Regions from separate parts of the Streptomyces sp. NPDC020898 genome, predicted to be linked through region 2. Evidence: riboswitches for the same ligand, from Rfam matches in the RefSeq annotation. Region 2 holds a riboswitch; the other holds the start of a gene.
The links. A riboswitch is a leader RNA that binds a small molecule or an ion and turns the genes downstream of it on or off. The one in region 2 is predicted to bind glycine.
Positions count from the first base shown of each region.

Region 1: it holds a riboswitch for glycine, as region 2 does, so the genes downstream of both, gcvT (glycine cleavage system aminomethyltransferase GcvT) here and gcvP (aminomethyl-transferring glycine dehydrogenase) in region 2, are expected to answer to the same signal.

Region 1 covers NZ_JBIRRV010000010.1:244,039-248,244, reverse strand. The annotation lists gene glyA (serine hydroxymethyltransferase) at 1-534, opposite strand, end outside; gene gcvH (glycine cleavage system protein GcvH) at 589-966, opposite strand; gene gcvT (glycine cleavage system aminomethyltransferase GcvT) at 1,074-2,192, opposite strand; glycine riboswitch at 2,335-2,435, opposite strand; gene ACH4TV_RS29690 (AAA family ATPase) at 2,648-3,322, shown strand; gene ACH4TV_RS29685 (enhanced serine sensitivity protein SseB) at 3,403-4,203, shown strand.
Region 2 covers NZ_JBIRRV010000031.1:55,535-59,740, reverse strand. The annotation lists gene ACH4TV_RS46070 (MerR family transcriptional regulator) at 1-327, shown strand, start outside; gene ACH4TV_RS46065 (DNA polymerase IV) at 409-1,860, shown strand; gene ACH4TV_RS46060 (PRC-barrel domain-containing protein) at 1,782-2,153, opposite strand; glycine riboswitch at 2,269-2,362, shown strand; gene gcvP (aminomethyl-transferring glycine dehydrogenase) at 2,543-4,206, shown strand, end outside.

The DNA.
Region 1 (4,206 bases), on a different contig from region 2:
CGGGTACGCCGACCAGCCCGCGATGATCACCTTCGGCCGGTGCTCCTTGGCGAGCTGCTCCAGCTCGGCCATGTCGACCAGACCGGCCTCGTCCACGTGGTAGGCGACCACGGCGAACTGCTTGCCGGAGAAGTTCAGCCGCATCCCGTGGGTGAGGTGGCCGCCGTGAGCCAGGTCCAGCCCGAGGATGGTGTCGCCGGGCTGGGCCAGCGCGAACAGCGCGGCCTGGTTGGCGGAGGCGCCCGAGTGCGGCTGCACGTTGGCGTACTCGGCGCCGAACAGCTCCTTGACCCGGTCGATCGCGATCTGCTCGGCGACGTCGACGTGCTCGCAGCCGCCGTAGTAGCGGCGGCCGGGGTAGCCCTCGGCGTACTTGTTGGTGAGGACCGAGCCCTGGGCCTCCATGACCGCGACCGGAGCGAAGTTCTCCGAGGCGATCATCTCCAGGGTGGACTGCTGGCGGTTCAGCTCGGCGTCGAGGGCGGCGGCGATGTCCGGGTCGAGCTCGTGCAGGGGAGTGTTCAGAAGCGACATGGGTTCAGTACGTCCTTACGCCTGTCTTAAGCCTGTGTCTCAAGCCCGGGTGTCTCAGCTGCCGGAGAACGCGGTGTACTCGTCCGCGGAGAGCAGGTCGCCCGGCTCGTCCGCGACCCGCACCTTGAAGAGCCAACCGCCCTCGAACGGGGCGGAGTTGACCAGCGAAGGATCGTTGGAGACGTCCTCGTTGACCTCGGTGACCTCACCGGAGACCGGGGAGTACAGGTCGCTGACCGACTTGGTCGACTCCAGCTCACCGCAGGTCTCGCCCGCGGCCACCGTGGCACCGACCTCGGGAAGCTGGACGTACACGACATCGCCGAGCGCGTTGGCCGCGTGCTCGGTGATACCGACCGTCGAGACGCCGTTCTCGGCGCCCGACAGCCACTCGTGCTCCTTGCTGTAGCGCAGCTGCTGGGGGTTGCTCATGGCCTGAATTCTCCTGTACGCGGGGGACTGGTCCTGCATGGGGTACTACAGGGAGACTGCCTGCCCGTGAGCGGGCAGGAAACGGGTCGTTTCCGACGCTGCCGAAGTTACTTCCGGCGCTTGTAGAACGGCAGCGCCACGACCTCGTACGGCTCGTGACTGCCCCGGATGTCCACGCCCACGCCCGGCGTGCCCGGTGCCGAGTGCGCGGCGTCGACGTACGCCATCGCGATCGGCTTCCCGAGGGTGGGGGAGGGGGCGCCCGAGGTGACCTCGCCGATCACCTGGCCGTCGGCGACGACCGGGTACCCGGCGCGCGGGACGCGACGGCCCTCGGCGACCAGACCGACGAGGACGCGCGGCGGCTCCTGCGAAGCGCGCTCGGCGGCCTCGCGCAGGGCCGCACGGCCCACGAAGTCGCCGGCCTTGTCGAACTTGACGACCCTGCCGAGCCCGGCGTCGAAGGGGGTCAGCGAGAGTGACAGTTCGTGCCCGTACAGCGGCATGCCCGCCTCCAGGCGCAGGGTGTCCCGGCAGGACAGACCGCAGGGGACCAGGCCGACGCCCTCGCCCGCCTTGGTCAGGGCCTGCCACAGCTCCACGGCGTGCTCCGGCTGCACGAACAGTTCGAAGCCGTCCTCGCCCGTGTAGCCGGTGCGGGCGATCAGCGCGGGGACGCCGGCGACGGTGGCGGGCAGGCCGGAGTAGTACTTGAGGCCGTCGATTTCGGCGTCGGTCACCGACTTCAGGATTCCCGGAGACTCGGGTCCCTGCACGGCGATCAGCGCGTAGGCGTCGCGGTCGTCGCGGACCTCGACGTCGAACTCCTCGGCGAGGTTGCTCAGCTCGTTCAGGACGTGCTGGGCGTTGGAGGCGTTGGACACGATCATGAACTCGGCGTCGGCCAGCCGGTACACGATGAGGTCGTCCAGGATGCCGCCGTCCCGGACGCAGATCATGGTGTAGCGGGCGCGGCCCACGCCCACCGCCGCGAGGTCGCCGACGAGGGCGTAGTTCAGGAACTCGGCCGGCTCGGCCCCGGACACGGTGATCTCGCCCATGTGGGAGAGGTCGAAGAGGCCGGCCTTCGTGCGCACGGCCAGATGCTCGTCGCGCTCGGAGCCGTACCGCAGGGGCATGTCCCAGCCGGCGAAGTCGGTCATGGTCGCGCCGAGCGCACGATGCAGGGCATCGAGGGCGGTCTTACGCGCAGAAGTGCTGCTCATCGGTTGTGCTCCCAGGGCATGACGGCGAGGTCGTTCCTCCCCATCTGTCATCGGAACCTGAGAGGTTCGCCATGAAGACATGGCTTGCACCGTGGGTGGAGCCGCTGGTCACCAGGACCGGCGGCCCGCTTTTCAGATGTGCCTCGCCCGCGCGGTAACGGGGCCTGAGAGATTCAAGGGAGGGACTTGCTCCTTCGGCGCCCGGCCACCCGTAGGTGTCCGGAACTCTCCCGCGCGGATTCAAGCGGCCGGTATGCAGTTGGCGCGCACATCATCGCACGCATTCTCCGGGCGCGGCAGGGGGACCCTTCACAGAGGACACACGGCTCCGCGACAGGCGCGCATATCGCCCTGTAGCAGGCCTGTTGCAGTAAGGGGACCCAATCAAGAGACACCGCGTATTACCTTCTCTTTACACTCGACGGGGATGGGTTTCCCAACCCCATGGGAGGACGATCACGGTGAACAGGACCACGGCGTACGCGACGACCCCAGCCCTCGCGCTGCCCGAGCAGCCGGCCGCCCCGGCCCGGGAGGTGTGCGCCTCGCACTCGGCACCCGTGATCCGCGACCTCCGGGAGCGTTCGGGCCACAGCCCGCACGGCCTCACCTTCGGTGCCCGCGACCTCGTCGTGGTCACCGGCCTGCCCGGCAGTGGCAAGTCCACGCTGATGCGCCGGGCGGTGCGCGGCACCGGCATCGACTCACAGAACACCCGCGACCGCTGGGACGCCCGTACGCCCTCCTTCCTCCCCTATGCCGTCTACCGCCCCCTCGTCCGCCTCGCCCACTACGCCGGGCTGCACCGCGCCCTGCGTTCCGGCGCCGGAGTCGTCGTGCACGACTGCGGTACGCAGGCATGGGTGCGCGGCTGGCTGGCCCGCGAGGCCCGCCGCCGGGGCGGCACCCTGCACATGCTGCTCCTGGACGTCACCCCGGACCAGGCCCTGGAGGGTCAGCGCGAGCGCGGCCGGGGCGTCTCGCGCTACGCCTTCCTGCGCCACCGCCAGGCCGCCTCGCGGCTGCTGCGCGCGGCGGAGAAGGGGCTTCTGCCGGAGGGCTGCGGCTCGGCGGTGCTGATCGACCGGGACGCGGCGGACGTACTGCGCAGGATCGACTTCGCGGACTGACCCTCGTACCTCCCGGGGCCGGTTAGGGTTTTGCTCATTAAGAGGAGTCATGGCAGCGGTTCACAGCAGGCGGTAGGCAGATGGACATCCCGGCGGACATCCCCCCGGACTTTTCCGGGGGTTTCCCCGCACCGGCGCATCCCCGTTCCCACGGCGGCTGGCCCGGCAACGAGCTGGAGGAGGTGCTCTCGGCGTCCCTCGGCGTCCCCGGCGCGGGCGCACGCATCGTCGAGGTCCTGGGCCGCAGCTTCGTCTGGGTCCCCCTCCCGTCCGGCGGGGGCCCGCACACCGGGCCCCTCGACCTGCCCACGCTCGACATCGAGGGCCAGGCGTACGTACCGGTCTTCAGCTCCGAGGAGCAGTACCGGCAGGTCGTCGGCCCCCATGTGCCGTACACCGTGGCGCCCGCCGTCGAGTTCGCCCGCGGACTGCCGCCCCAGGTCGGCATCGCCGTGAACCCGGACGGCCTGGTCGGCGTCCCGCTGCCCCCGCCGGCCGTGGCCGAACTCTGCCGCTCCGGCCGCACCGTCCTCGACGGCGCCGGCGGCGGCCGGGTCCGCCTCTACGAACCCCACTGGCAGGAGGACCCCGTCGACTTCCTCACCGCCGCGTCGGCGGAGTTCGCCGGCACCGGCGTCGTACTGACGGCCCGTCGCTGCCTGGCGACCATCGAGACCTCGGCCCCCCTCATGTTCGTGGGCGTCGAACTCTCCCCCTGGGACCCGGTCGCCCGCACCATCCCGATGGACGCCCTGGCCAGGGCCCTCGGCAGAGCAGACCCCGGCTGGCCGGTCAACCTCGTCTTCCTGGACGCGGCAAAGGACCCGGTAACAGACTGGCTGAGAGACCGAGTCCGCCCCTTCTACCAACACGGCTACTGATGA
Region 2 (4,206 bases):
ATCGTCAAGCGCTTTCTGGATACCGGTGTCTCACTGCAGAACATCCGTACGGCGGTTCAGCATCTGCGGGCGTGCGAGTTCCGAGATCTGGAGCGCATGACGCTGATGAGCGACGGTGCGACCGTCTATGAGTGCACTTCCCCCGATGAGGTGCACGCGCTGCTCCAGGGCGGGCAGGGCATTTTCGGCATCGCCGTCGGCGTCGTGTGGCGAGATGTGGAAAGCGCTCTCTCGCAACTGCACGGCGAGCGCGTCGACACCGGCGAGACGCTCGTCGGACAGAACCCCGCGGACGAGCTGGCACGGCGGCGCAACCGGGCGGTCTAGAGCCTGCCGTTCGCTGAGGCAGGCCCTGGTGGTGCCCCGCCTTCCGAGGCGTTGTCAGTGGCGTAGGGCAGCATCGGAGATGTGAGAAACGCGCCCACGATCCTGCATCTCGACATGGACGCCTTCTTCGCCTCGGCGGAGCAGGCGTCCAAGCCGAGTCTGCGCGGGAAAGCCGTTGTGGTGGGTGGGCTCGGGCCGCGTGGAGTGGTGGCCACCGCGTCGTACGAGGCCCGGGTCTTCGGGGTGCACTCCGCGATGCCGATGGCGCAGGCGCGCAGACTCGCGCCGAACGCCGCGTATCTCGTGCCCCGGGGCGGTTTCTACCGGACGATCAGCGAGCAGGTCATGCGGCTCCTGCACGGTTTGTCGCCGTTGGTGGAGCCGCTCAGCCTGGACGAGGCGTTCGTGGACCTGGAGGCCGGGGGAGCCGCCTGGGACGAGGAGTCGGCGCGGCTGGCCGGCAGCAGGTTGCGCACGGAGATACGGGCTGTCACGGGGCTTACGGGATCGGTGGGACTCGCCGCCTCCAAGATGCTTGCGAAGATCGCCTCGGAGCAGGCGAAGCCGGACGGGCTGGTGCTGATCGACCCCGGGACCGAGCGGGCGATGCTCGGGCCGATGTCGGTGCGTACCCTGCCCGGGGTCGGCCCGGCGACCGGTGATCATCTGCGGCGGGTCGGGATCAGTACGGTCGACGAGCTGGCCGAGGCGGGCGAGGACGAGCTCGTACGGCTGCTGGGGAAGGCCCACGGGCACGCGCTGTACGCCATGGCGCTGGCACGTGACGAGCGGCCCGTGGTGGCCGAGCGGGAGACCAAGTCCGTGTCGGTCGAGGACACGTACGACGTGGACATCCACGACCGGGGCCGGGTGGGGACGGAGGTGCAGCGGCTGGCGGACCGGTGTGTGCGGCGGTTGCGCGAGGCCGGGCTGTCGGGACGGACCATCGTCCTGAAGGTGCGGCGGTACGACTTCTCCACGCTGACCCGGTCCGAGACGCTCCGGGGGCCCACGGACGACCCGGCGGTGGTGCGGGAGGCGGCGGCCAGGCTCCTGGAGTCCGTGGACACGACGGGTGGTGTGCGACTGCTGGGGGTGGGGGTCAGCGGCCTCGCCGACTACACGCAGGAGGATCTGTTCGCCCAGGCCGCCGGGGAGTTGGCGGCGCTGGAGCCGGTGGAGGAGGCGCAGCGTGAGGCCGTCGAGGCGCTGGAGGTGCCTGTGGAGCGGCGCTGGACCACGGGGCACGACGTACGGCATGCCGACTTCGGGCACGGGTGGGTGCAGGGGAGTGGGCTGGGGCGGGTGACCGTCCGGTTCGAGACGCCGGACTCGGAGCAGCCTGGGCGGGTGCGCACGTTCCGGACCGACGATCCCGCGCTGGAGCCGGCGGATCCGCTGCCGTTGGTGGACCTTGGGCCGCGAAGACCCGACGGCGCCGTGGAAGGGCCGGATCAGGTGTCGTCGGTGCCTGCCAGCCTGCCGAAGTCATGGTCCGGGAACGGGGGCGGGGGAGCCACGTCGAGGCCGTAGTGGTGGTACAGCTGGAGTTCCTGTTCCGGAGAGAGGTGGCGGCCCACGCCGAAGTCGGGAGCGTCCTTGATCAGCGCCCGCTCGAAGGGGACGTGCAGGGTGCCGGCGACCAGTTCGCTGGGCTCCAGGGGCACGAAGGCGTCCCGGCTGAACAGCCCTGTGCGGATGGCCGCCCACTCCGGAACCCCTGTCGCGTCGTCGAGGTAGACCTCGTCGATCGTGCCGATCTTGGTGCCGTTGCGGTCGAAGGCCTTGCGGCCGATCAGGTGGCGCGGATCGATGTCGGTCTGCACGGGCCCTCCCGTATGGTCGCAACTCATCCGTAAGCACTACAAAAGAGCACATTGGTGATGGTGGCCACTCGAAGGTCTGTGCGTGGAGCCCGCTGATAGGCTGGCCAACGGCTGCTGACCCTGTGCGGGAGAGTCCTCCGGAACCTCGGAGGCGCCGAAGGAGCAACTCCTCCCCGGAATCTCTCAGGCCCCTGTACCGCACGGACGAGGTCACTCTGGAAAGCAGAGCGGGTGTCGACGGTTTCCGCTCTCACCGACGGTGAAAACCGGTACGTCAGCGTCTTGGCGGCCCGGTGAAGCTCTCAGGTCGAGATGACAGAGGGGGAGGCCGTTCGGGCACCCGTGCCGTGGTGCCCCTCGAAGGTCGCGACGACCAGGAGGCCTCCGTAATGACCGCCCATCGCATTCCGCTCGCCGCACTCGAACAGGGAACTCCCTTCGAGCGGCGCCACATCGGGCCCGACCACGAGGACCGGGCCAAGATGCTCGCGCAGGTCGGATATGGCTCGCTCGACGAGTTGACGGCCGCCGCGGTCCCGGATGTGATCAAGAACGCCGATGCCCTCGATCTGCCGGGCGCGCGCACCGAGTCCGAGGTACTGGCCGAACTGCGGTCGCTGGCCGACCGGAACCAGGTGCTGGGGTCCATGATCGGGCTCGGGTACTACGGGACGTTCACCCCGCCCGTCATCCTGCGGAACGTGATGGAGAGCCCCGCCTGGTACACCGCGTACACGCCGTACCAGCCGGAGATCTCGCAGGGGCGCCTCGAAGCGCTGCTCAACTTCCAGACCATGGTCGCCGACCTCACCGGGCTGCCCACCTCCGGCGCCTCGCTGCTCGACGAGGGCACGGCGGCCGCCGAGGCGATGGCGCTGTCCCGGCGTATGGGCAAGAACAAGAAGGGGCTCTTCCTGGTCGACGCGGATGCGTTGCCGCAGACCGTCGCCGTGATTCGGACGCGGGCCGAGCCGACCGGTGTCGAGGTCGTCGTCGCCGACCTGAGCGCGGGCATCCCGGACGACATCGCGGGGCGCGAGATCAACGGCGTGCTTCTTCAGTACCCGGGCGCCTCCGGTGCCGTACGGGACCTGAAGCCCGTCGTCGAGCAGGCGCACGGGCTCGGTGCCGTGGTCACTGTCGCCGCCGATCTGCTGGCCCTGACGCTGCTCACCTCGCCCGGTGAGCTCGGCGCCGACATCGCGGTCGGGACGACCCAGCGGTTCGGGGTGCCGATGGGCTTCGGCGGGCCGCACGCCGGATACATGGCCGTGCGCGAGCAGTTCGCGCGCAGCCTGCCCGGGCGGCTTGTCGGTGTCTCCGTCGACGCGGACGGGCACAAGGCGTACCGGCTCGCCCTCCAGACGCGGGAGCAGCACATCCGCCGTGAGAAGGCGACCAGCAACATCTGTACGGCTCAGGTGCTGCTGGCCGTGATGGCCGGCATGTACGCCGTGTACCACGGGCCCCAGGGGCTGCGGACCATTGCCCGGCGCACCCACCGGTACGCCACGATCCTCGCCGCCGGGCTGACGGCCGGCGGTGTCGAGGTGGTCCACGGGGCCTACTTCGACACGCTCACAGCGCGGGTGCCCGGGAAGGCCGGCGAGGTCGCCGCTACGGCGCGCGCGCACGGGGTCAATGTGCACCTCGTCGACGCCGACCGGGTGTCGATCTCCTGCGACGAGACCACCACACGTGCCCAACTGAGCGCCGTATGGACGGCGTTCGGGGTCGACGGTGACATCGAAGCGCTCGACGCCGGTGCCGAGGACACGCTGCCGGGGGCGCTGCTGCGCACCGACGAGATCCTCACGCACCCCGTTTTCCAGCAGCACCGCTCGGAGACCGCGATGCTGCGTTACCTGCGCCGGCTCGCCGACCGTGACTACGCGCTCGACCGGGGCATGATCCCGCTGGGCTCCTGCACCATGAAGCTCAACGCGACCGTCGAGATGGAGCCGGTCACCTGGCCCGAGTTCGGCCAGCTGCACCCCTTCGCGCCCGCCGAGCAGGCGCAGGGCTATCTGACGCTCATCCGTGAGCTGGAGGA